One region of the Nonomuraea sp. NPDC050783 genome, then DNA from elsewhere that is predicted to be linked to it. Evidence: riboswitches for the same ligand, from Rfam matches in the RefSeq annotation. Region 1 holds a riboswitch; each other region holds the start of a gene.
The links. A riboswitch is a leader RNA that binds a small molecule or an ion and turns the genes downstream of it on or off. The one in region 1 is predicted to bind cyclic di-AMP.

Region 1 (5,671 bases):
TGCTGAACCCGGTGGCGCTCGCCACCGAGCTGGACAGCGGCGTGCTGGTCGGCTGGCCGGTCGCCGAGGAGCGGCTGGGCTTCGACGGCCATCCCACGACGCTCTACACCCGCTCGGAGGAGTCCCAGCTGGAGAGCGTGCGCGAGGTCCTGGCCGCCACGGCCAACCCGGAGGCGCCGAACGAGGTGGACGTCTCCCGCCCGTCCGACGCGCTGGCCGCCAAGCAGGCGACCAGTCAGGCGTTCGCGAACCTGCTGCTGGGCGTGGGCGCGGTGGCGCTGCTCGTGGGCGGGGTCGGCGTGGCCAACACGATGGTGATCTCGGTGCTGGAGCGCCGGTCCGAGATCGGCCTGCGCCGCTCGCTGGGTGCGACCCGGGGGCAGATCCGCACCCAGTTCCTGGCCGAGTCGCTGCTGCTGTCCGCGATGGGCGGGGCCGGTGGCGTCCTGCTGGGCACGGCGGTGACGATGGGCTACGCGCTCTACAGCGGCTGGCCTTCGGTGGTGCCGGTCTGGGCGACGGGGGGCGGGCTCGCGGCGACGCTCGCCATCGGCGCGGTGGCGGGGCTCTACCCGGCCGTACGGGCCTCGCGCCTGTCCCCGACGGAAGCCCTCTCGGCCCCGTGACCGCCGGTCTCCGGCCCGGCGGCCGCGTAGCAGGTCGTCCTGCCGGTTACCGGCGGCCGTCGCGGCCTACAGGGCAAACGCCGCAAGAGAGTGCGAGTACTGGCGAAGCCGGGCACGTCAGGGAGCCACGGCCTTGAGCCGGTTGACCAGGTCCTGGTCCTCCACGCAGCGGCCCAGCCCGAGCGCCACGGACTCGACGGGCCGCTCCGCCCGCCGCACCGGCATGCGCAGCGCGACACGCAGCCACCGGTCCAGGCCGCGCAGCAGCGCGCCGCCGCCCACCAGCACCGCCCCGCGCTCGCCGAGGTCGGCGACCAGCTCGGGCGGGCAGCGCTCGACGGTGTCCACGGCCGCCTGCGCGATGGTCTCCACCGGCTGCCTGGTCGCCTCGCGGACGAGCCGCACGGGCAGCGAGGCGGCGCGCTCCCGTCCGGTCTCCGCGTCCCGTCCCCGGACGAGCACCTGCCGGTCCGGCGGACCGTGCTCGCGTTTCACGGCCTCCACCTCGTCCTCGTCGAGGAGCAGGCCGTGCTCGCGCTCCACCAGGCGGGCGACGGCGAGGGTGAGGGCCCGGCCGCCGACCGGGACCGTGCCCGCGGCCACCACCGCCCCGTGGGACAGGACGGCGACCCGCGCCGCGTCCCGCCCGATGTCGATGACCATCCACCCGGCGCCGTCGCCGACCGGCACGCCCGCGCCGAGCGCCGCCGCCAGCCCGTGCGGGACCAGCAGGAGGCCGCGGGCCTCGGCCTCGTACGCCACCTCCCGCAGCGCCGCCCGGTCGATCGCCGTGGCGTGCTCGGGCACCGCCATGACCAGGCGCGGCCGGGCGAAGGGCCGGCGGTGCACCCGGCGCAGGAAGTGGCGGACCAGCAGCCGGGTCAGCTCGTCGTCGGCCGGCAGCCCGCCGCTGACGGGCCGGCACGTCTCGTGGCCGTCGTCGCCGGTCTCGGCGCCGTAGCTCACGATCCTGCCCGTCCTGGCGTCGCGGACGACGGCCGAGGGCTCGTCCAGGACGATGCCCCTGCGCCTGGCGTAGATCCGGGTACGTGCCGCCCCCAGGTCCACGCCGAGCAGGCTCATGGCTGTCCAGGGGATATGTCCATCATGTCGGATTCCTTTTCCGGAGGAACCCCAACGCAACACCAGGAACGGAACGGTCTCCCTTTACCCGCCCGCGCCCTTCAGCTCCGCCAGGGTCTCCTCGGCCCACCGGATGCTGGCCCGCACCTGCGCCAGGCCCAGCTTCAGCGCGTGCGAGCCGATCCCGCCGCTGGGCTGGCACTGCAACGTCGCCAGCCGCGCCTCGAAACCGGCCTTCATCCGCTCGACCACCGCGATCGCGTCGTCGCGGTCGAGCAGCGGCAGCAGGAACGCCTGGAGCGCGACCTCGTTGCGCACCACGACCGCGGGCGCGTGCTCGGTCATCCACTCGTGGAGCCGCCGCCTGCCCTCCGGCGTGATCGTGTAGGTCTTGCGGCCCCTGACGCCCTCGGAGCCGGCGTCCACCAGGCCGTCGGCGGCCATCTTCAGCAGCTCCGGATAGATCTGCGTGTGCCCGGCCTGCCAGACGTGGTTGAGCGACAGCTCGAACTTCTTCGCCAGGTCGTAGCCGCTCGCGGGCCCCACGGCCGAGAGCAGCCCCAGGAGCGCGATCCGCAGGGACATGGTTTCAGCATAGCGAAGACTTGACATGTAAGCTCTTACATATCAGTCTTCACATGTGAATAATGACACGAAGACGGAGCCGGGTGTCGCGGTCCTGGTGGCCGCGCTGGGCGGCATGTTCCTGGCGATGCTCGACCAGACGATCGTCGGCACCGCGCTGCCGCGCATCGTCGCCGAGCTGGGCGGCGGCGAGCTGTACACCTGGGTCGTCACCGCCTACCTGCTCACCTCGACGGTGACTGTGCCGCTCTACGGCCGGCTGTCCGACCAGCACGGCAGGAAACCCCTGCTGCTGATCGGGATGGTGGTGTTCGTCGTGGGCTCGGCCCTGTGCGGCGTGGCCCAGGACATGGTGCAGCTCATCGCCTTCCGGGCGTTGCAGGGGCTGGGCGCGGGCGCGTTGCTGCCGCTGTCGCTCGCGCTGGTGATGGAGATGTTCCCGCCGGGCAGCCCGCGGGGTGCCCGCACCCAGGGCGCGCTCGGCGGCGTGATGGGGCTGACGTACCTGGCGGGGCCGTTCCTCGGCGGCCTGTTCACCGACCACGCGAGCTGGCGCTGGGCCTTCTACGTCAACGTGCCGCTCGGCGCGCTGGTGATCGCGGTCGTCGCGCTGCGCCTGCCGCGCCGGGCGGGCACCGGCGGCGGCGGGCGCCCCGACTACGCGGGCATCGCGGTCTTCACGGTGGCCATCACCGCGCTGCTGCTGGGGCTGACGGAGAAGGGGCTGGACGGCCACACGTGGGTGGACCTGCCCGTGGCGGGGCCGATCCTGCTGGCGCTGGCGGCACTGGTGGTGTTCGTGGTGGTGGAGCGGCGGGCGGCCAACCCGATCATGCCGATGCACCTGTTCGGCGTGCGTACGTACACGCTGGTCAACGTGACCTCGTTCTGCACGGCCTTCTGCATGTACGCCGGCGTCGTCTTCCTGCCGCGCTACTTCCAGGAGGCGCTGGGCGCCGACGCGACCGAGTCGGGCCTGCGGATCTACCCGATGATGCTGGCCATGGTCGCGGGCAGCGCCATCATGGGCTCGCTCATGTCCAGGACCAGGGTCTACAAGCCGTGGCTGGTGGCCGCCCCGTTCCTGCTCGTGGCCGGCACGCTGCTGTGCCTCGGCCTCACCGCGCACACCGGCGGCCTGGCGCTGGCGGTGTGGATGGCGCTGATCGGGCTGGGCATGGGGCCGATGTTGTCGGGGCTGACCGTGGCCGTCCAGCAGTCGGTACCGCCCGCCTACATCGGCACGGCCTCGGCCAACCTCACCTTCTTCCGCCAGATCGGCGGCTCGGTGGCGCTGGCCGTCGGCGGCACCCTCTACACCTCGACGCTGGCCGAGCAGGCGCCGCTGCACGGCCTGCCCGCCGCGCACGCCGCCGCCTCGGCCGCGGTCATCCCGTCGCTGGGCGTGGCGGGCGCGCTGGTCGCCCTCGTGGCGCTGATCGCCATGCCCGGCAGGCGGCTGGAGGTGCCGGCCGTTCAGCAGAGCAAGGTTGAGGCCAGTTTCGCGTCGTAAGGAGCATCGTGCGAAGCTGTGAGGGTCCCCAACATCATGGAGGTCCTCAATGGCGGAGTCATCGGAGCCGGAAGTCAGCGAAACACCCGAGGACGAGATGAAGCGCAAGTTCCGCGAGGCGCTGGAGCGCAAGCGCAACCAGCATGCGGGCGGGGGCGCGGGCGGTAAGGGCGGCGACCCGTCGAAGATCCACGGGACGCACGGTCCGGCCGCGAACAAGCGATCCTTCAGGCGCAAGAGCGGCGGCTGAGATCCGGACGACGCAGGGGGCGCGGATATTCCGCGCCCCCTCTTTCTTTGCCTAGGGGATAGGTAGATCTTTTGTCCTATTCATGACGATTCGTTTGCGTTCGTCCGTTATGGGTGGTTAAGTGTGGGCCATTGACCAGCCGAATCCCGCACCAGCCGGGAACCGGGGACCCACCTTGTTGGGGTGAATCCGGCACTGCGCCGGTAGGGCAGCTCCTCGTCCGAACCCGTCAGCTAACCCGGTAGGCGTGATGGAGAGGAACACCCACATGTCTCACCGCGTCACACCTCCAGACGCCGGCTCCCACCGGGCCGCCATCTCCGCCGTCGGCGTCGTGCCGGCCGCTCGCTGAGCAGCCTGTCAACCAGGCTTTTCCCGCGCTTCGCGCAGCCCCCTGTGTCAGGTGTCCTCCCTGGCTGCGCCCTTCTCCCCTGAAGTTCCGCTGAAGCGCGTCCCTGTCCCCTCACGAAGGACCTCACTGCTCCATGTCTGCTCGCTCCGGCCTGCGTTCCTTCGCCTTGCTCACGGCCTGTTCGCTCGGCGCGCTCACCGCCTGCTCCCTCGGCGCCGCCGCCCACGCCGACACCGACGAGAAGATCCTGCTCAAGGGCTCGACCACGGCCTCCTACTTCTGGGACGACGCCTCCGGCCGGGCCGGTGACACGGGACTGCCGGCCAGCGGCAAGCCCATGCAGAAGGGCCTGGCCGCCAGCCCGAGCTGGCCCCTCATGACCGAGGGCTACGTGCTCTACAAGGGCAAGAAGGCGCCGTTCTTCGTCGGCGACCGCGGCCCCGGCGTCCCCTCCAGCCGCGGCGTCATGCTGGATCTGGACGCCAAGACCTTCGCCGAGCTGACCGGCGGCACGTTCAACTCCAGCACGCTCGGCGTGGACGGCGTCGGCGGTCAGGGCCACATCAAGGTCCAGTACGTCATCACCAAGTGGGGCCCCGGCGTCGGCAAGAAGAACTACCCGGTCGCCTTCTCCACCGGCGCCTGGGCGGTACGCGACAACGACCCGGCCGAGCCCCCGAAGGTCCTGGCCGAGGCGAGCGAGCCGGCACAGCGGCCCGCGGCCGCCACGAAGCCCGAGCGGCCCGCCGAGGAGCCCGCCACGGAAGCCGAGAAGCCGGCCACCGGGTCCGCCACGGGGTCCGCCACCGGGTCCGCCGAGCGGCCCGCCGCCGAGGCCGAGCGGACCGCCGAGGCGGCCGCGGGCTCCGGCAGGGCCGTCGCCCCCGCCCCTGCCTCCGCCCCCGCCTCCGCCCCCGCCGGGCAGGAGGAGTCCACCGGGCGCCCGGTCGAGGCCGCCTCCGTGGGTCAGGCCGAGGAGAACGGCGGCGTGGGCCGCACCCTGCTGTCGGGCGTGCTCGCCCTGGCCGGCGGGGGCCTGGTGCTGGGCATCGACCGCCTCAGACGGCTGGCCAAGCGCTGACGCGGCCTGCGGCGGAGCTTTACGTCACCGCACCAGAATGACATTCTAGTGCGGTGACCACGCACGTAACCGCCAACGGCATCGACATCGCCTACGAGAGCTTCGGCTCGCCGGAAGGCCGGCCGCTGCTCCTCATCATGGGCCTCGGCGCCCAGCTCATCCACTGGGACGAGGAGTTCTG
Region 2 (5,671 bases), on a different contig from region 1:
CTCATCAGGCCCATGACCACCCCGACCGCGCGCGGGTCGGCGATCGAGGTGACGCCGGTGCGGCGGCGTACCGGGCCGAAGACCAGGAACAGCAGGACCGCCCCCAGCGCCGAGCCCAGCCCGCCGATGAGCGTGCCGTACAGGACGTCGTCGCGCTTGGCGTGGCCCAGCTCGTGCGCGACCACCAGCTCCACCTCCGGCTGGGGAGCCCGCAGCAGCGTGTCGAAGACGACGATGCGGCGGGTGGCCCCGAAGCCGGAGACGTAGGCGTTGAGCGCGGTCGTGCGGCGCGAGGCGTCGGCCACCAGCACGTCCTCGACCGGGACGCCGTCCCGCTCGGCCATGGCCAGCAGGTTCGTGCGCAGGGACCCCTCGCGCATGGGCGTGAAGTCGTTGAACATCGGCTCGAACACCACGGGGTAGACGAACGAGGCCGCCACCGTCAGCATGAACGCCCCCACCGCCGCCGGGATCCACCAGCGCCGGAGCCTGCGCGCCAGCGCCACCAGGACGACCAGCATCAGGGCGAGCAGGAACGTCTCCACCCCCGCGTTCTTGAGCCGGTCGCCGGTCCACGACGCCCAGCCCTGGGTGGACAGGCCGTACTCGCGCATGACCGTCTCGAACCACATGCCGAGAGGCCAGCGGATCGCCTCGGTGACCGCGACGACGACCACCACGCCCAGGATCACCCGCAGCCACCACGGGCCGCGCAGCCAGGCCGTCAGCCGGGCGCCGAGCGGGGTGGCGACCAGGAGGGCCGCGAGGAGGACCGACAGGGCCAGCGCGATGTAGCTCGGCAGGCTCGTCGCGGCGTCGAACGCCTGCGAGCGGGCGATCTCGGCGGCCCTGAAGTCGCGGGCCGGGTCGGGCGGGCCCGTGTCCAGCAGGTGCCAGGGGGTGCTGAACGCGACCACCGCCAGGATGACGGCGGCCAGCGCAGCCAGGGCGAGCGCGGCCTGGCGGCGCAGCCGGGCATCGCCGGGCAGGTGGCGCGGGCCGGCCTTCTCGTCGTACGCGGGACCGCCGCTGACCGCCCGGTCCCCGCTCCCGTCCGTCCGCCGCCCTTCTCCGGCGGCTCCCTCACCCGGCTCCCCGCTCTCAGCCCGCTCCCCGCCTTCAGCAGTTCGTTCTCCGCCCCCGGCCCGATCGCTGCCCACGGCCCGATTGTCGCCCTCGGCCCGGTCACCCTCGGCCGGGTCGCCCTGCTCGGCCCGGTCGCCGTCCTGGGTGGGTTGTGCGGTCCGGGCTCGGTCGCCGGTCACGGTGGGTTGCTCGGTCCCGGCCCTTTCGCCGGTCCCAGCGGGTTCCGCGCCGGAGGGCCCGTCCGTGCTGGAGGGCCGTTTCGCGTCGGCTGCGGGCAGCACGCCGGGTTGGAGGCGGTCGCCGGGGCGGAGGTGGTCGCCCGGTCGGGGGTCGCCGCCGAACCCGGGGGCGTCGCCGGGCCCTTGGTGGTCGTCGTCCTTCGTCGCGGCCATGGTTCCACCATGACCCTGTTCCAGGCCGTCCGCCCGGTCACCGCCGGCGGGCGTGCCCGCCTCGGGCGCGGAGTCGTCCGTCTCCTGCCGTTCGCTCATCTGCCTCCCCCTCCTACGCGAGCTGCTCTCGCATGTACGCGCGCCACCGTGCCGTCAGCGTGGCCGCGGAGAGCCCCAGCGAGGCGAGCGCCCGATGGACGCCGACCACCTGGGCCGCACGGTAGAGCCGTACCAGGGTCCCCTCACCGAGCCGGTCAGCGATGAATCGACACGCCAGCCAGGCCTCCTGGTACGCCCGCGCGAGCCGCGCCGGGTCCCGCCCGTCCGCCGCGAAAGCCGCAGGTCCGGGCAATTCGCTGGGCAGGCGTCCGGCTCGCACCTCATCGGCCAGCTCGGCGGCGGCGACCCGTACGGGCAGTCCCGAGTCGCGGTAGCCGACGTAGTCGGCGAACCCCTCGTAGAGCCAGACCGGCAGCCGGTCGGTGCCGGCGGCGACGTGGGTGAGCTCGTGGGCGAGCACGACGTCCCTGCCGGTGGGGTTGAGCCGGGCGAAGACCTCGGGGACGACGATCACCCGGTCGCCGTCGGCCAGGGCGGCCAGGCCGTCGATCGGGCCCGTACCGGCCAGCCGGGCCGCCTCGGCGGCGGAGCGCGGGACGACGATCAGCGGACGCACCGGCCCGCCGAGGACGTCGGCGACCCGGAGGGCGGCGGTGTCGGCCCGGCGCGCCAGCTCGCCGAGCGTGGCGGGCGGCGTCCCGTGCCCGACGACCACGGCCCGCGCTCCCCTGACGGTGACGGACTCCCCCGGCCAGAGGCCGCGCGCTCCGGGGACCGGCGAGGAGGGGCCGGTGAGAGGGGCGTCCGCGGCCGGGGCGAGGGCGGTGGCGAGGAGCAGGAGGGCGGTCACCGCACCCCGTCGGCTCACCTGCTCGGACACGATGCCCGATAGTAGTAGTCGCGCCGGGCGAAGACAGAGGCGAAGACAGAGGGGACGAAGACAAAGGGGACGAAGACGGGCGGCCCCGCCACGGTCCCTTCCGGGGCCGTGGCGGGGCCGCTGTCACGCGCCGGGACGGGCCGCGCCCACGAACGACGACCTGCGCCATCCGCTCAGCTTGTCGATGCGTACCCGCTCGCCCGTCCTGGGCGAGTGGATCATCTTGCCCTTGCCGACGTACATGCCGACGTGGCCGAGACCGCTGAAGAACATCAGGTCACCCGGCTTGAGCCTCTTCCAGGAGACCTTCGTCCTGATACGGGCGAACTGGCTGCTCGCCACGCGCGGGAGCCTCACCCCGGCCTTCTTCCAGGCGTACTGGACGAGTCCGGAGCAGTCGAACGAGCCGGGCCCGGTGCCGCCGTAGCGGTACGGGTCACCGATCTGCTTCTTGGCCACGGCGACGGCCTTGAAGGCCCTCGCTTTCTGCCGAGCGGCCCTGGCGGTCCTCGCCGACCTCACCTTGGCCTTCGCCGACCTGGCGGCGGTGCCGGCCCTGGCCACGGAGGTCGTGGTGGCGGTGGTGGTGGTGACGGTGGAGGCCGCGGCCGAGCCGCTCGTCGTCGCCGCCTGAGCCGCTGGGGCATGGAGGATCGTCCCTCCGGCCGTCACGGTCATCGTGAGCGCCGCGCCACTCAGGGCAAGGCGGGACAGACGGGGGTTCTGCGGGGAGGTAGACAGGATTTCTCCTTGGAGCTTCCACGAACGCCTACCGGGTTAGCTGACGGATTCGGGCCTGGAAGTAGCCCTACGGCGCGATACGCGCCGATTCACCCCTGATCCCGGGGACGGGATCGGTGGTTCCCCGGCTCCGTGCTCCTGGCTGCACGGATTCGGCAGGTCGCCGCCCGTTGAGGTTGTTCGCATGGGGACGTACGGGCGCGACCGGCGGATTGGTATCTGGCACACATCGGGGGGACCGATGGAGGTTCGCGGCGACATGGCGTGCCGTCGCGACGCCAGAAGTTACGCCGAAAGGTCACGGATCGGCAAAGGGAACGGCAGGTTGTAAAGATCAGAAAGGAAGTCCAGTCAGGATCGAAACCCCTGCTGGAACACCAGACGCTGTTACCCGAATGTGACCCTGCTCACAATTCGCGGCACAGCCCGGTGTAAGGTCCCATTCGTCACTTTTGTCACACCTTTCTCGCCTTCATCCGGAACCCCGTCGCCGCGAGGGCGCCGGCGGCGAGCCGGTCACGCTCGATGCGCCACAGCTCCTCGACGACCTTGGTGTGACCGTTCACGACCTTTCCGCCGATATATCGGGTTATGTACGGTTCACGGCGCAGGCTGACCACCTCGAACCGCTCGCCGAGCGCCGTCAGCATGTCCGCCGCCGGATGATGGTCGTGGTGCGCCGCGCGCCACCGCCCAGCCGGATCGCCACCCTCCCGCGGGAAGTCCGCCACGCCGGCGGCGGCCAGCAACGATCCGGCATCGTAGAACCAGGCGGCGGTGGCCGCGTCCGCCCAGTCCCACGCGAACTCGTCCACCAGCAACGTCCCGCCCGGTATCAGCAGGTCGTACGCGTGGTCGAGTGCCGCGCCGAGCGGGTGCATGTGGTGCAGCGAGAGCGACATGACGATCACTTCGTACGATCCGCCGTCGTAGAAGGGCGCGCCGTCGCGGACGGTCAGGTCGGCACGCAGGGCGGGCACCCCGGCCGCGCGGGCCGCCGCCACGGCCTCCGCCGCGCTGTCGATCGCGGTGACCTCGTGGCCGCGCCGGATGAGTGCCGCGGCCAGCTCGCCACGCCCGCAACCGGCGTCCAGGACGCGTTGCGGGCCCGGCGGCAGCTCCTCGTCGAGCCATGCCTGCTGGTGGTTGTCCAGGTTCTCCATGCGTCGAGCATGCGGGTTCGCTCCCATGCGCACCACTGCGGGTCTGGCATGGAACCCATAAGCTGGGCGCATGGTTGATCTGTGGTCGTTGCGGGTTCTGGTGGAGGTCGGCAGGCTCGGCTCGTTCTCGGCGGCGGCCGAGGAGCTGTCCATGACGCAGCCGGCCGTGTCCCGGCAGATCGCCACGCTGGAGCGGCGTGCGGGGGTGCGGCTGTTCGAGCGGCTGCCGCGCGGCGTCCGGGCGACCGACGCCGGACGGGCGGCGCTGGAGCAGGCCGGGGAGGTGCTGCGCGGGGTGCGGCTGTTCGAGACCCGGATGCGGGCCTTCGCGACGGCCGAGGCGGGACGGGTGCGGGTGTCGGCGTTCCCGAGCGCGGTGACGACGTACCTGCCGGAGCGCTTCCGCGCGTTCACCGCCAGGCATCCCGGGGTGGAGCTGTCGCTGACCGTGCGCTCCGGCGAGCACGACCCGTGCGAGGCCGTGCTGGAAGGCACCGCCGACCTCGCACTGCTCACCTCCTGGGACATGGCGGACACCCCGGGCGTCACCCTGACCCCGCTGCACGAGGACGAGCTCCTGGTCGCCCTGCCGGCCGCGCACCCGCTGGCGTCGGCGGGCGGGCGGGTGCGGCTGCGGGAGCTGGCCGGGGAGCCCTGGATCGACGGCACGCATCCCGACTGCCTCGGGCCGCTCGCCCCGCTGGCGGCGGCGCTGGGCGGGCCGCCGCGCATCAGCCACGTCTGCGACGACTGGAACGGCCGGCAAGGGCTGGTGGCGGCCGGGGTGGGGGTCATGCTCTATCCGTCGATCGCGGGATACGGCGCCGCGCGGTCCGACATCCGGCTCCTGCGCCCCGTGCCGGCCCTCCCCCGCCGCACCGTCCTCGCCGCCACCCTCCCCCCGACCGACCGCCCCCCGGCCGTCTCCACCTTCCTCACCACCCTGCGCTCCGCCTGACAGTGCTTTGCCGGCTCGTTGGGGCGGGCGCCGAAAGCAGTGCCTTACTGGTCAGGGGCCGGGAGGAGCACTCGGCGGGCGGGGCGGCCGAGCATTCGGGCGGGGCCGTGCTCGACCAGACGGCCGTCGTGGATGACCGCGACCCGGTCCGCGATCCGCGCGACCAAGGGGAGGTCGTGGCTGATGACGATCAGGGTCACGTCGAGGTCGGTGAGCAGGTCGAGTACCTCGGCCTGCGTGACGGGGTCGAGGCCGGAGGTGATCTCGTCGCAGACCAGTACGTCGGGGCGGGCGAGAAGGGCGCGTGCCAGGGCGGCGCGCTGGAGTTCGCCGCCGGAGAGCGCGTGGGGGCGTCGTCGGGCGGCGTCGCGGTTCAGGCCGAGCGCGGCGA
Region 3 (5,671 bases), on a different contig from region 1:
GGCAACGTCGTCATCCCCAAGTCCGCCACGCCGGCGCGGATCAAGGAGAACATCGACGTGTTCGACTTCATCCTCGACACCGAGGACATGGCCGCCATCGGGGCCCTCAACCAGGGCAAGCGCCTCGGACCCGACCCCGACACCTTCAACGCCGCCTGACCCGTCTACGATCTCGCCCTGTGCGAGATTTCACGTGGGGCATAGCGGCGACCGGCGGCATCGCGCGGACCGTGGGGGCGGCCATCGCGGCCGAGCCCGGCATGCGGGTGGCCGCCGTCGGCTCCCGCGACCTCGGGCGGGCCCAGGCCCTGGCCGCGACGCTGGGCGCGGAGTCGGCGTACGGCTCCTACGAGCAGCTGTGCGCCGACCCGGCCGTGGACGCGGTCTACGTCGCCACGCCCCACGCCCAGCACCTGCCGGTGGCCGCGGCCGCGATCGCGCACGGCAAGGCCGTGTTGTGCGAGAAGCCGCTCGCCGCCACCGTGGAGGACGCCGCGACGATGGTGCGCCTGGCGCGCGAGGCGGGCGTCTTCCTCATGGAGGCGATGTGGATGCGGTTCAACCCGCTCATCCGCAGGCTCGCCGCCGACGAGCGGTTCGGCGAGATCCGCTCGGTGCAGGCGTCGTTCGGCTTCTCGCTGCCCTACGACCCGGCGCACCGGCTGTGGGCGCCCGAGCTGGGCGGCGGCGCCCTGCTCGACCTCGGCATCTACCCGTTCGGGCTGGCCCAGCTCCTGCTCGGCCGGCCCGCCGAGCTGCGGGTGACCGGCTCCCTGGCGCCCAGTGGGGTGGACGCGGAGGCGGCCGGGGTGCTCGTGTATCCCGGGGGCGGGCACGCCCTGGTGGCGGCCTCGCTGCTGGCGCACTACCCCAACGACGCCCACGTGGTGGGCACCGGGCTGCGGGCGCACCTCCCGGCGCCGTTCTGGGCGCCGGAGCGGATCGTGCTGACCGGGCCGCCCGGCACGGAGGCGGAGGAGCACGTGCTCGACCCGGCCGACAACGGTTACGCCGGCGAGCTGCGCGAGGTCCGCGCGGCGGTGGCCGAGGGCAGGACCGAATCGGCGATCATGCCTCTTGACGAATCCCTTGCCATGATGGGGCTTCTGGCCGACGCGCGGCGGCAACTCGGCTAGCTGGACTTTTAGGGATTTGTAATCCCCTTGCCACATGTATTACCTTGTGGGGCATCTCAGGGCATACGTCCGGTTTGTCCGACTATGTCTGACCATCGCGAGTGACATCGCATCACAGGATCGTCCTGTGACCGCTGAATCCGCCCGTGCGCGGAACCGGGGACCCACGTCCTTGGGGTGAATCGGCATAGACATGCCGTAGGGCAGCTTCCACGCCCGAACCCGTCAGCTAACCCGGTAAGCGGCATGGAAGCAAGGAGTAAGCCCCTCGATGGCCAAGCACCGCATCACCGCTGCCCGAAAGATGAGCATCGCCCGCGCCGCGCTCGGCGCGACCGTCATCGCCGGCGCCTTCGGCGCGCACGCCTCCGCGAACGCCGACAGCGCCCCCGCTCCCGAGCAGCAGATCACCGGGCAGGCCCCAGCCGCCGACCACGCCGCCGACCACGCCGCGCCCCGGTCCCGCACGAACGACGAGACCCGCATCAGCGTCACCGCCGACCAGGTCCTGGCCCTGGCCCGCTCCCAGGTCGGCACCAGCGAGAACGACGCCGGCGGCGGCACCCCGTACCAGCAGTGGTACGCCGCCTCCCGGCGGGCCGCCGAGACCATCGCCCGCGACGGCGGCAGGCCCGCCGACTACCTCAACGCCCCCTGGTGCGCCATGTTCGTCTCCTGGGTCGGCGAGAAGACCGGCGCCCGCCCGCAGGTCGGCTGGGACGCCTACACCGTCACCTACGCCAAGTGGTTCGAGGCCAACGACCGCTTCGGGACCCTCGCCAAGCCCGGCGCCGTGGTGTTCTTCTCCTGGAGCGGCAGCAAGGACCTCGACGACATCAACCACGTCGGGTTCGTCGTCAAGGACAACAGGGACGGCACGATCTCCACGATCGAGGGCAACACCGGCAACGGCAAGGTGGAGGAGCGCGTCCGGCCGAAGTCGCAGGTCGTCGGCTACGGCTACCCGGAGTACGCCTCCTGAGCCTGGCTCCGGCCCGCCCCCTCAGGCGAAGAAGCGGGCCAGGGCCGCGGTGACCGCGGCCGGGTCGTTCTCCATCGGGATGTGCCCGGCGCGCGGGACGCGGACCAGCTCGGTCTCCGGCATCTCGGCGGCGAAGCGCTCGGCGTACCGCACCTCCTGGAAGGTGTCGTCCTCGCCCCACACCAGCAGCTTCGGCGTCCGGTCGGCCCGCAGGGCGGGCACCAGGTCGAGCGTGTAGCGGCTGTCGGCGGCGCCCGCCAGCGCCATCCAGGAGCGGCGGACCCGGGCCTCCCGCCAGGGGCTCAGGTAGTCGGCCAGCTCTTCCTCCGACGCCGGGCGGGCCAGCGCCGTGGTGACCGCCGCGCGGCGGGCCGCCAGCAGCTCCTCGGCCGTCACCGCGGCCACCGCCGCGGGGTCGCGGAAGCGGGCCACGCCCGGCACCGGCCAGGAGTCGTAGGTCACCGAGTTGACCAGCGCCAGCCGCCGCACCTTCGCCGTCCCGGCGGCCAGCAGGTGCTGCGCCACGGCGCCGCCGATGTCGTGGCCGGCTACGTCCAGCGGCCCGGCCGCGCCCAGCGCCGCGGCGAAGCGGGCCGCCCACTCCGCCAGCCGGGGCACCGCCGCCGTCTCCAGGGTCAGCTCCCCCTCGGAGCGGCCCAGCCCCGGCAGGTCCACCGCGACCGGCCGCAGCCCGGCCGCGGCCAGGCCGTCCAGCACGGGCCGCCAGACCCGGCTCCAGTACGTCCCGTGCAGCAGCAGCACCAGCGGCCCCTCGCCCGCCGTGAGGTAGCTCGCCCGCAACCCGTCGATCTCGATCGTCATCCGTTCAGCCATGCCATAACCATCGTGTTCTGGACGGTGGCCGGTCAAATACCAGTTAGGGTATGGCGGTATGACTCTGGCGCAGCTCCGGGCACTGATCGCGGTCGCCGAGCACGGCGGGTTCACCGCCGCCGCCGAGCACACCGGCATGTCCCAGCCCGCCGTCAGCCGCGCCGTCGCCGCCCTGGAGCGCGAGCTCGGCGCGGCCCTGCTCGTCCGCCACCGCGACGGCGTCGCGCTCACCGAGGCCGGCCGGCGCGCCGTCGAGCGCGCCCGCGAGGCGCTGCGCCACTTCGACCTCGTCCGCGCCGACGTGGCCGCCGCCGCCGGCGCGATCACCGGCGAGCTGCGCCTGGCCAGCCTGCCCACCGCCACCGGCACCCTCATCGCCCGCCTGCTGCGGGCCCTCACCGACCGCCACCCGCACATCCGCGTGCGGCTGCTGGAGGGCGTGGACGACGACATCCGCGAGTGGCTGCGGCGCGGCGGCGTCGAGGTGGGCGTCGTCACGCTGCCCGCCCCCGGGCTGGAGACCGTGCCGCTCAGCACGCACGACATGGTGGCCGCGCTGCCCGCCGGGCACCCGCTGGCCGCGCGGCCGGTGGTGCCCGTGGCCGCGCTGGCCGGGCACCCGTTCATCCTCACCACCGCGGGCTGCCGGCCGCTCATCACGGGCGCGGCGCGGGAGGCGGGCGCCGCGCTGGACATCGCCTTCGAGGCCAGCGGGGCAGGCGCGATCCTGGAGATGGTCTCCGCCGGGCTCGGCGTCAGCATCGTGCCCACGCTGGGCCTGCCCGCCGACCTCGGCACGGTGGTGACCCGGCCGCTGGAGCCCCGGACCACCCGGACGCTGGCGCTGGCGGTGACCTCGCGCGCCGCCTGCTCCCCCGCCGCCCGCGCCTTCCTCGACCAGGCCGCCGCCGTCGTCACCCCCGCCGCTTGAGCCCCAGCGAGGCCCGCGGGGATCGCGGCCGGTGACCGGCGGGAGCGGGCCCCTGGCGGCTACCGGCCCGGGTCCTGTTCCAGCAGGCGCAGGCTCTCGCGGGCCCACTCGGCGCGGGCCCGCGCGACGGCGATCTGGCCCGCGAACACGTGCGCCTTCAGCGCGGCGATGCGGTCGTGCTCGGCCGGCGGGCGGTTCTTCAGCCGCTCCCTGAGCAGGTCGGTGTCCTTGGCCAGCAGCGCCTCCCGGTGCGCCCGCCACTCGGCGGCGAGCTGCTCCTGCTCGGCGATGAACGCCTTGAGCACCGACGCCGCCCGGTCCGGCTCGATCATGTCGAAGAACAGGGCCTGCAGGAAGAACGCGTCGCGCGCCGGGGGCGGGGGGTGGGCGGTGCCGAGCCAGGTCCGCAGCTCCTCCAGCCCGCGCTCGGTGATCGAGTAGACGGTCCGCCTCAGCCTGGTGCCCCGGATCTCCTTCTGGCCCTCGATGAGCCCGGCCTCCTCCATCTGGCGCAGGGTCGGGTAGATCTGGCTCTGCGGCGCCGACCACACCCAGCGCGGGGCGGCCTCGAAGAAGCGGGTCAGCTCGTACCCGTTCATGGGGCGCGCCTCCAGGACGCCGAGCAGCGCGTGCTGAAGCGACATGCCCACCAGCATAGGGAGGCGCTGACTCGTTCCCCTGGAACATGTATGGAGATACAGGTATTGTCCTCCCTGTCGTACGCGGGCGATCTTCCGCGTGGGCGGACGAGCGACCGGGGAGGTGCTGCGGCGGTGCGCACGGAGCTGGCCCGGGCGGGGCGGGCGCTGGCGGCGGCGAGGCTGGTGACCGCGTTCGGGCACGTCTCCGCCCGGATCGCGGACGGGCGCCTGCTGATGACGCCGCCGGTCCCCCTCGGCACCCTGACCGAGGACTCCCCGTACGCCGTGCTCGACCTCGACGCCGGCGACCTGCCCGGAGGCGCGCCCCGCGAGGCGTGGATCCACGTCGAGATCGCCCGCGCCCGGCCCGGCGCCGGCGCGATCTGCCGGGCGCAGCCGCCCACCGCCACCGCCCTGGCCTCGGCCGGGGTGCCGATCCGGCCGCTGCACGGGCAGGGCGCCTTCCTCGGGCCGGAGGTCCCCGTGCTCGACGACGCGGTGCTCGTCCGCGACCGGGCGCGCGGGCGGGCGCTGGCCGACCGGCTCGGCGGGGCCCCCGCCCTCGTGCTGCGCGGCAACGGCGCGGTCACCACCGGCGCGAGCGTCGGCGAGGCCGTCGCCCTCATGTGGGTGCTGGAGGCCAGCGCCCGCATGAACGCCACCGCCACCGCCGCCGGCACCCCCGTCCCCCTGAGCCCCGCCGAGCAGGAGGCGTGGCGGGCCGCAGGCCCCGAGCTGCTCCCCCGCATCTGGTCCCACCTCCAGGAGTCCTCATGATCGAGTTGACGGACATCGCCTACGTCCGCTCCGGCGCCGCCGACCTCGACACCGCCGTGAGCTTCGCGGTGGACGTCGTCGGCATGGAGCTGACCGCCCGCGAGGACGACGTCGCCTACCTGCGCGCCGACCACCGCCACCACTGCCTCGCCCTGGTCGGGGGCGAGTCCGGCGTCATCAGCTCCGGCTTCGCCGTCCGCGACGAGGACGCGCTGGCCGCCGCCGAGACCGAGCTGGAGAAGGCGGGCGTCGCCGTCGCGCGGGGCGGCGCCGAGGAGGCCCGCTCGCGCCGGGTCCGCGACTTCCTGTCCTTCGACGACCCGTTCGGCAACCGGATCGACCTGGTGATCGACCAGGTGACGCTCACCGC
Region 4 (5,671 bases), on a different contig from region 1:
GCAGTGGGGGTCGGCGCTGGCGTTCGCCTGCTCCCAGTTCGACGTCGAATGCCGGATCTGGATGGTCCGCGCCTCGTACGACCAGAAGCCCTACCGGCGCTCGCTCATGCGGATGTACGGGGCCACCGTGCACGCCAGCCCGTCCCCGCTGACCGGCGCGGGCAGCAAGGTCCTGGCCGGCGACCCGGACTCGCCGGGCAGCCTGGGCATCGCGATCAGCGAGGCCGTCGAGACGGCCGCCGCGAGCCCCGACGCCCGCTACGCGCTCGGCTCGGTGCTCAACCACGTGCTCATGCACCAGACGGTGATCGGCGAGGAGGCCATCGGGCAGCTTCCCGAGCCGCCCGACCTGGTCATCGGCTGCACCGGCGGCGGCTCCAACTTCGCGGGCCTGATGTTCCCGTTCCTGCGCGAGAAGCTGGCCGGGCGGCTCGGCACCGTGTTCCGGGCGGTCGAGCCGGCCGCGTGCCCGTCGTTCACGCGCGGCGTGTACGCCTACGACTTCGGCGACACGGCCGGCCTGACGCCGCTGCTCAAGATGCACACGCTGGGGCACTCGTTCGTGCCGGACCCCATCCACGCGGGCGGCCTGCGCTACCACGGCATGTCGCCGCTGTTGTCGCACCTGTACGAGCTGGGCCTGTTCGAGGCGGTCACCCGTACCCAGAACGAGTGCTTCGCGGCCGGTGTCCGCTTCGCCCGCACCGAGGGCATCGTCCCGGCGCCGGAGCCCACCCACGCCCTGGCCGAGACGATCGCGGAGGCGTTGCGCTGCAAGGAGAGCGGGGAGGAGAAGGTGATCCTCACCGCGCTGTGCGGCCACGGCCACTTCGACCTGGCGGCCTACGACCGCCACCTGGACGGCCGGCTGGAGGACTTCACGCTGCCGCAGGAGCGCATCGACCGGGCGCTCACCGAGCTTCCGTCCTGACCTGGAGGACCGGGTGGCCGCCGGGCGGCCACCCGGTCTCTAGCGTGCGGTGGGGCGCTTGCCGTGGTTCGCCTTCTTCTTCTTGCGCGCCCTGCCCTTGCGTGCTCGCCTGGCCATGAGCCCGCCTCCCGTCGATGAGGTTCCCGGCATGATCTCCCACCGTCCCTCCGCCGCGCCGACCAGGCAAGCGGTCCGCCGGAACTAACATTCCTCCAACATATCCGTGTCATAATTTGGTGGAATCTGTTGGAAGGAGCAGGGGTGCTCGCACAGCAGCGTCAGCAGGCGATCCTGGAACGCGTACGCAGCAACGGTGGCGTCCGGGTGGCCGACCTCGTGCGCGAGCTCGGCGTCTCCGACATGACCATCCGCCGCGACCTGGAGGTGCTGGCCGAGCGCGGCCTGCTGGAGAAGGTGCACGGCGGCGCCACCGCCCTCGGCCCCGGCTCGACCGAGGAGCCGGGCTTCACCGCCAAGTCCGCCCGCCAGCAGCCGGAGAAGCAGGTCATCGCGCGCCGCGCCGCCCAGCTCGTCCGGCCGGGCACCGCCGTCGCGCTGTCGGCGGGCACCACCACGTGGGCGCTGGCCCACCATCTGATCGGCGTGCCCGAGCTCACGGTGATCACCAACTCGATCCCCGTCGCCGACGTCTTCCACCGCAACCCGCGCGCCGACCGCACGGTCGTGCTGACCGGCGGGGTCCGCACCCCCTCGGACGCCCTGGTGGGCCCGGTCGCCGTGGCCGCGATCCGCCGCCTGCACGTGGACACGCTCTTCCTCGGCGTCCACGGGATGAGCGTGCGGGCCGGCTTCACCACGCCCAACCTGCTGGAGTCCGAGACCGACAGGGAGCTGGTGACGGCGGCCAACCGCCTGGTGGTGCCCGCCGACCACACCAAGTGGAACACGGTCGGCATCAGCACCATCGCCGAGCTGAGCGAGGCGGACGTGGTCATCAGCGACGCCGGGCTGCCGCAGGAGGCACGTACGGAGCTGGCCGACAGGGCCGGCGAACTCATCATCGCGGAAGAGGGCACGCTGTGAAGCGCACCATCACCCACCTGGCCGACGGCCGGGAGCTCATCTACTTCGACCGTCGTGACGACGCCGACCGCGGCGCGGTGGACCGGCGCGAGCTGGGCCCCCGCCCGGTGGCGTCCGAGCTGCGCTACGACCCGCTGACGGAGGAGTGGGTCGCGATCGCCGGGCACCGGCAGACGCGGACGTTCCAGCCGACCGGCACGGCGGCGGAGTGCCCGTTGTGCCCGTCGTCGGGGGACCGGCTCACGGAGATCCCGGCCTCCGACTACGACGTGGTGGTGTTCGAGAACCGCTTCCCCTCTTTTTCCGGAAATTTTGCGACTTATGAGGATGTGGGTGGGCTGAGTGCGGTCCGGCCCGGCGCGGGCCGGTGCGAGGTCGTCTGCTTCACCCCCGACCACGACTCCAGCTTCTCCCGCCTGTCCGACGACGGGGTCGAGCTGGTCATGGAGGCATGGGCCGACCGCACCGCCGAGCTGTCCGGCATCGAGGGCGTGGAGCAGGTGTTCTGCTTCGAGAACCGGGGCTCGGAGATCGGCATCACGCTGGCGCACCCGCACGGGCAGATCTACGCCTACCCGTACGTCACCCCGCGCACCAGGCTCCAGCTCGGCGCCGCCGCCCGCCACCAGGGCCCGGGGAACCTGTTCGCCGACGTCCTGGCCGCCGAGCGGGCCGCCGGCACGCGGGTGGTGGCCGCCAACGAGCACTGGACGGCGTTCGTGCCGGCCGCCGCGCGCTGGCCGTTCGAGGTGCACGTGTACCCGCACCGGCAGGTGCCCGACCTGCCGGCGCTGACGGAGGCGGAGCGGGCCGCGTTCGCGCCGCTCTACACCTCGGTGCTGCGGGCCTTCGACGGGCTGTTCGGGGTCGTGATGCCGTACATCTCGGCCTGGCACCAGGCGCCCGTGCGGGAGGGGCGGGAGCTGGCGTACCTGCATCTGGAGCTGTTCAGCGTCAGGCGGGCGCCCGGGAAGCTGAAGTACCTGGCCGGATCGGAGTCGGCGATGGGCGCGTTCGTCAACGACGTGCTGCCGGAGGAGGCGGCCCGCATGCTCCGATCACAACTTGATCACTAATAGATTTCTACTTAAGGTCGCATGAATCGTGATCTACCACTAACATCCCGATATGCACCGGTGGTCACAACCGTTGCACGCCTAATCCCGGGCGCGTCGCCCGGGAGCCGGGGACCCACCGCACCTGGGGTGAATCCACTTCGGTGGTAGGGACGCACTCTCACGCCCGAACCCGTCAGCTAACCCGGCCGGCAGAGGGAGAGGAACCCGAGTACGTGGCGGCTTCGCCCCCCGCACCCCAGGCCATCGGCTCCGGCCTCGCCGCCACCGGCCTGATCGCCGCCCTGGTCGTCGGCACGGTCGCGGCCCTCCCGGCGGCCCCGGCGCGGGCCCAGGTGGCGGCGGTCGCGCCGAAACCCACCGCGCTGAAGCTCACCGCGCCGAAGCCCACCGAGGCCCAGCTCCGCGCCCAGCTCAAGCGGCTCAACACCAAGGTCGACAAGCTCATCGAGCAGTACAACCTCAAGCGCGTCGAGCTGGCCAAGGCGCAGGAGGCGGCCGGCGCGGCGAAGGAGCGCCTGGCCGCCGCCGACCGCACGCTGGCCACGACCGAGCAGCGCGTCGCCGAACTCGCCCGGCTGCGCTACCAGAACGGCAACCCGCCGGTGCCCGGCTTCATGCTGGACGGCGCCAGCGCGGCAGTCCTCGACCAGCTCACCGCCGAGCAGCAGGCGCTGGTGCAGAACGTGGCCAAGGCCCGCGACGAGAAGAAGAAGGCCGCCGCCGAGGCCGAGGCGCTGACGGACAAGATCCGCGACGACGCGGCGGACGTGGCGGAGCAGCGCGACGAGGCCGAGGACGTCATCGACGACATCAAGGAGAAGCTGGCGGACCTCGTCCCGTACGCCGGCGGCCGCACGTCCAACGGCACCTGGGCCCCCGAGCTGCCGGCCGGCGCGGACAACATCACCCCGCGCACCCGCCTGATGCGCGAGCAGGTACGCAAGAACTTCGCGCTGCCGTTCTCGGTGGGCTGCTTCCGCTCCGGCGCCGGCGGCGAGCACCCGCTCGGCCGCGCCTGCGACTTCATGATGAGCACCGGCGGCAGCATGCCCACCGCCGCCAACGCCGCCCTGGGCGACCGCCTCGCCGCCTGGGCCCTGCAGAACAAGGACAAACTCGGCGTCAAGTACGTGATCTGGAAGCAGCGCATCAACTCGGGCTCCGGCTGGCGCCCGATGTCCGACCGCGGCAGCATCACCGAGAACCACTACGACCACGTGCACATCTCGATGAACTGAGACCAGGGCCAGGGAGGCCAGGGTCAGGGAGGTCAGGGTCAGGGAGGTCAGGGTCAGAACCGCCGGGGAGCCCGCGGGACGAGCAGCCCCCGGTTGAACGCCTCGCTGACGGCGGCGGCCCGGTCGCCCACGCCGAGCTTGGCGTAGATGTTCAGAAGGTGGCTCTTGACCGTGGCCTCGGTGATGAACAGCCGGGCGGCCGCCTCGCGGTTGGTGTTCCCGGCCGCCACGAGCTCCAGGACCTCCAGCTCCCGCCGGCTGAGCAGGTGCGGCGGGGGTGTCCTGACCCGGTTCATCAGCCGTGCCGCCACCGAGGGGGACAACACGCTCTCGCCCCTGGCGGCGGCCCGCGCGCCTCGCAGCAGCTCCTCCCGGGGGGAGTCCTTGAGCAGGTAGCCGGTCGCGCCCGCCTCGATCGCCGGGAGGACGTGGGTGTCGGTGTCGTAGGTGGTCAGCACCAGCACGCGCGCGGTGACGCCGCACCTGGCCAGCTCGTGGATCGCGGTCAGCCCGTCCATGCCCGGCATGCGCAGGTCCATCAGGATCACGTCGGGGCTGAGCTCCTGGGCGAGCCGTACGGCCGTGGCGCCGTCCGCGGCCTCGCCCAGCACCTCGAACCCGGGCGCGGAGGCGAACATGCTGCTCAGCCCGTCCCTGACGACGGGATGGTCGTCCGCGATCACCAACCGGATCGGGGTTCCGGCCGCCGGCTCGGCCGCGTGATCGGTCATGCGTGGCTCCCTGCCGGCAGCGTGGGGACGCGGGCCGAGATCCCGGTGCCGGCGCCGGGCTCGGACTCGATCTGTAAGGTCCCGGACAGCCCTTCGACGCGCTGCCGCATGATGGCCAGGCCGAATCCGCCGCCGCGGGACGGCGGCCGCGACCCGCCGTCCGTGGCCGTACCGGCTCCGAGACCCTCCGGATCGAAGCCCCTGCCGTCGTCGCGCACGTCCAGTGCCACCTCGTGCTCCAGGTAGGACAGCGTCAGCCCGACCCTGGTCGCGTGCGCGTGCTTGGCCACGTTGGCCAGCGCCTCCTGCGCCGTGCGCAGCAGCGCGAACTCGGCCTCCGGTGCCATCGGCCGCGCCGTGCCGGTCGTCGTGACCCGGACGGCGAGCCCGTGCAGCTTCGACCACCGGCCGGCGACGTCGGCGAGCGCGTCGCCCAGGCGGGCGCCCTCCAGCGGCTCGGGCCGCAGCGCGTCGACCGAGCGCCGGGCCTCGGCCAGGCTCTCCCTGGCCAGGCCCTTGACGGCGTCGAAGGGCCGGCGCCACAGCGCCGGGACCTCGTGCATCTGCTCGGCCGCCTGGAGCTGCGCGATGATCCCGGTCAGCCCCTGCGCCAGGGTGTCGTGGATCTCGCGGGCCATCCGCTGGCGC

Region 2: another riboswitch for cyclic di-AMP. It lies ahead of AB0H75_RS10400 (C40 family peptidase); the one in region 1 lies ahead of AB0H75_RS23345 (hypothetical protein).
Region 3: another riboswitch for cyclic di-AMP. It lies ahead of AB0H75_RS17890 (CHAP domain-containing protein); the one in region 1 lies ahead of AB0H75_RS23345 (hypothetical protein).
Region 4: another riboswitch for cyclic di-AMP. It lies ahead of AB0H75_RS49120 (coiled-coil domain-containing protein); the one in region 1 lies ahead of AB0H75_RS23345 (hypothetical protein).

What each region holds. Positions count from the first base shown of each region.
Region 1 is NZ_JBFAHK010000008.1:156,058-161,728, reverse strand. It holds gene AB0H75_RS23370 (ABC transporter permease) at 1-626, shown strand, start outside; gene AB0H75_RS23365 (rod shape-determining protein) at 744-1,709, opposite strand; gene AB0H75_RS23360 (PadR family transcriptional regulator) at 1,794-2,294, opposite strand; gene AB0H75_RS23355 (MDR family MFS transporter) at 2,350-3,807, shown strand; gene AB0H75_RS23350 (DUF5302 domain-containing protein) at 3,857-4,057, shown strand; cyclic di-AMP (ydaO/yuaA leader) riboswitch at 4,185-4,320, shown strand; gene AB0H75_RS23345 (hypothetical protein) at 4,543-5,490, shown strand; gene AB0H75_RS23340 (alpha/beta fold hydrolase) at 5,544-5,671, shown strand, end outside.
Region 2 is NZ_JBFAHK010000003.1:489,548-495,218, forward strand. It holds gene AB0H75_RS10390 (M48 family metalloprotease) at 1-1,577, opposite strand, end outside; gene AB0H75_RS10395 (hypothetical protein) at 1,591-2,418, opposite strand; gene AB0H75_RS10400 (C40 family peptidase) at 2,542-2,877, opposite strand; gene AB0H75_RS10405 (hypothetical protein) at 2,888-3,052, shown strand; cyclic di-AMP (ydaO/yuaA leader) riboswitch at 3,170-3,327, opposite strand; gene AB0H75_RS10410 (class I SAM-dependent methyltransferase) at 3,615-4,322, opposite strand; gene AB0H75_RS10415 (LysR family transcriptional regulator) at 4,393-5,280, shown strand; gene AB0H75_RS10420 (ABC transporter ATP-binding protein) at 5,325-5,671, opposite strand, start outside.
Region 3 is NZ_JBFAHK010000006.1:83,734-89,404, reverse strand. It holds gene AB0H75_RS17900 (aldo/keto reductase) at 1-159, shown strand, start outside; gene AB0H75_RS17895 (Gfo/Idh/MocA family protein) at 180-1,136, shown strand; cyclic di-AMP (ydaO/yuaA leader) riboswitch at 1,259-1,395, shown strand; gene AB0H75_RS17890 (CHAP domain-containing protein) at 1,408-2,118, shown strand; gene AB0H75_RS17885 (alpha/beta fold hydrolase) at 2,140-2,952, opposite strand; gene AB0H75_RS17880 (LysR family transcriptional regulator) at 3,011-3,883, shown strand; gene AB0H75_RS17875 (PadR family transcriptional regulator) at 3,943-4,527, opposite strand; gene AB0H75_RS17870 (class II aldolase/adducin family protein) at 4,657-5,301, shown strand; gene AB0H75_RS17865 (VOC family protein) at 5,298-5,671, shown strand, end outside.
Region 4 is NZ_JBFAHK010000046.1:14,151-19,821, reverse strand. It holds gene AB0H75_RS49135 (TrpB-like pyridoxal phosphate-dependent enzyme) at 1-931, shown strand, start outside; gene AB0H75_RS49130 (DeoR/GlpR family DNA-binding transcription regulator) at 1,193-1,975, shown strand; gene galT (galactose-1-phosphate uridylyltransferase) at 1,972-3,051, shown strand; cyclic di-AMP (ydaO/yuaA leader) riboswitch at 3,120-3,259, shown strand; gene AB0H75_RS49120 (coiled-coil domain-containing protein) at 3,267-4,292, shown strand; gene AB0H75_RS49115 (response regulator) at 4,346-5,023, opposite strand; gene AB0H75_RS49110 (sensor histidine kinase) at 5,020-5,671, opposite strand, start outside.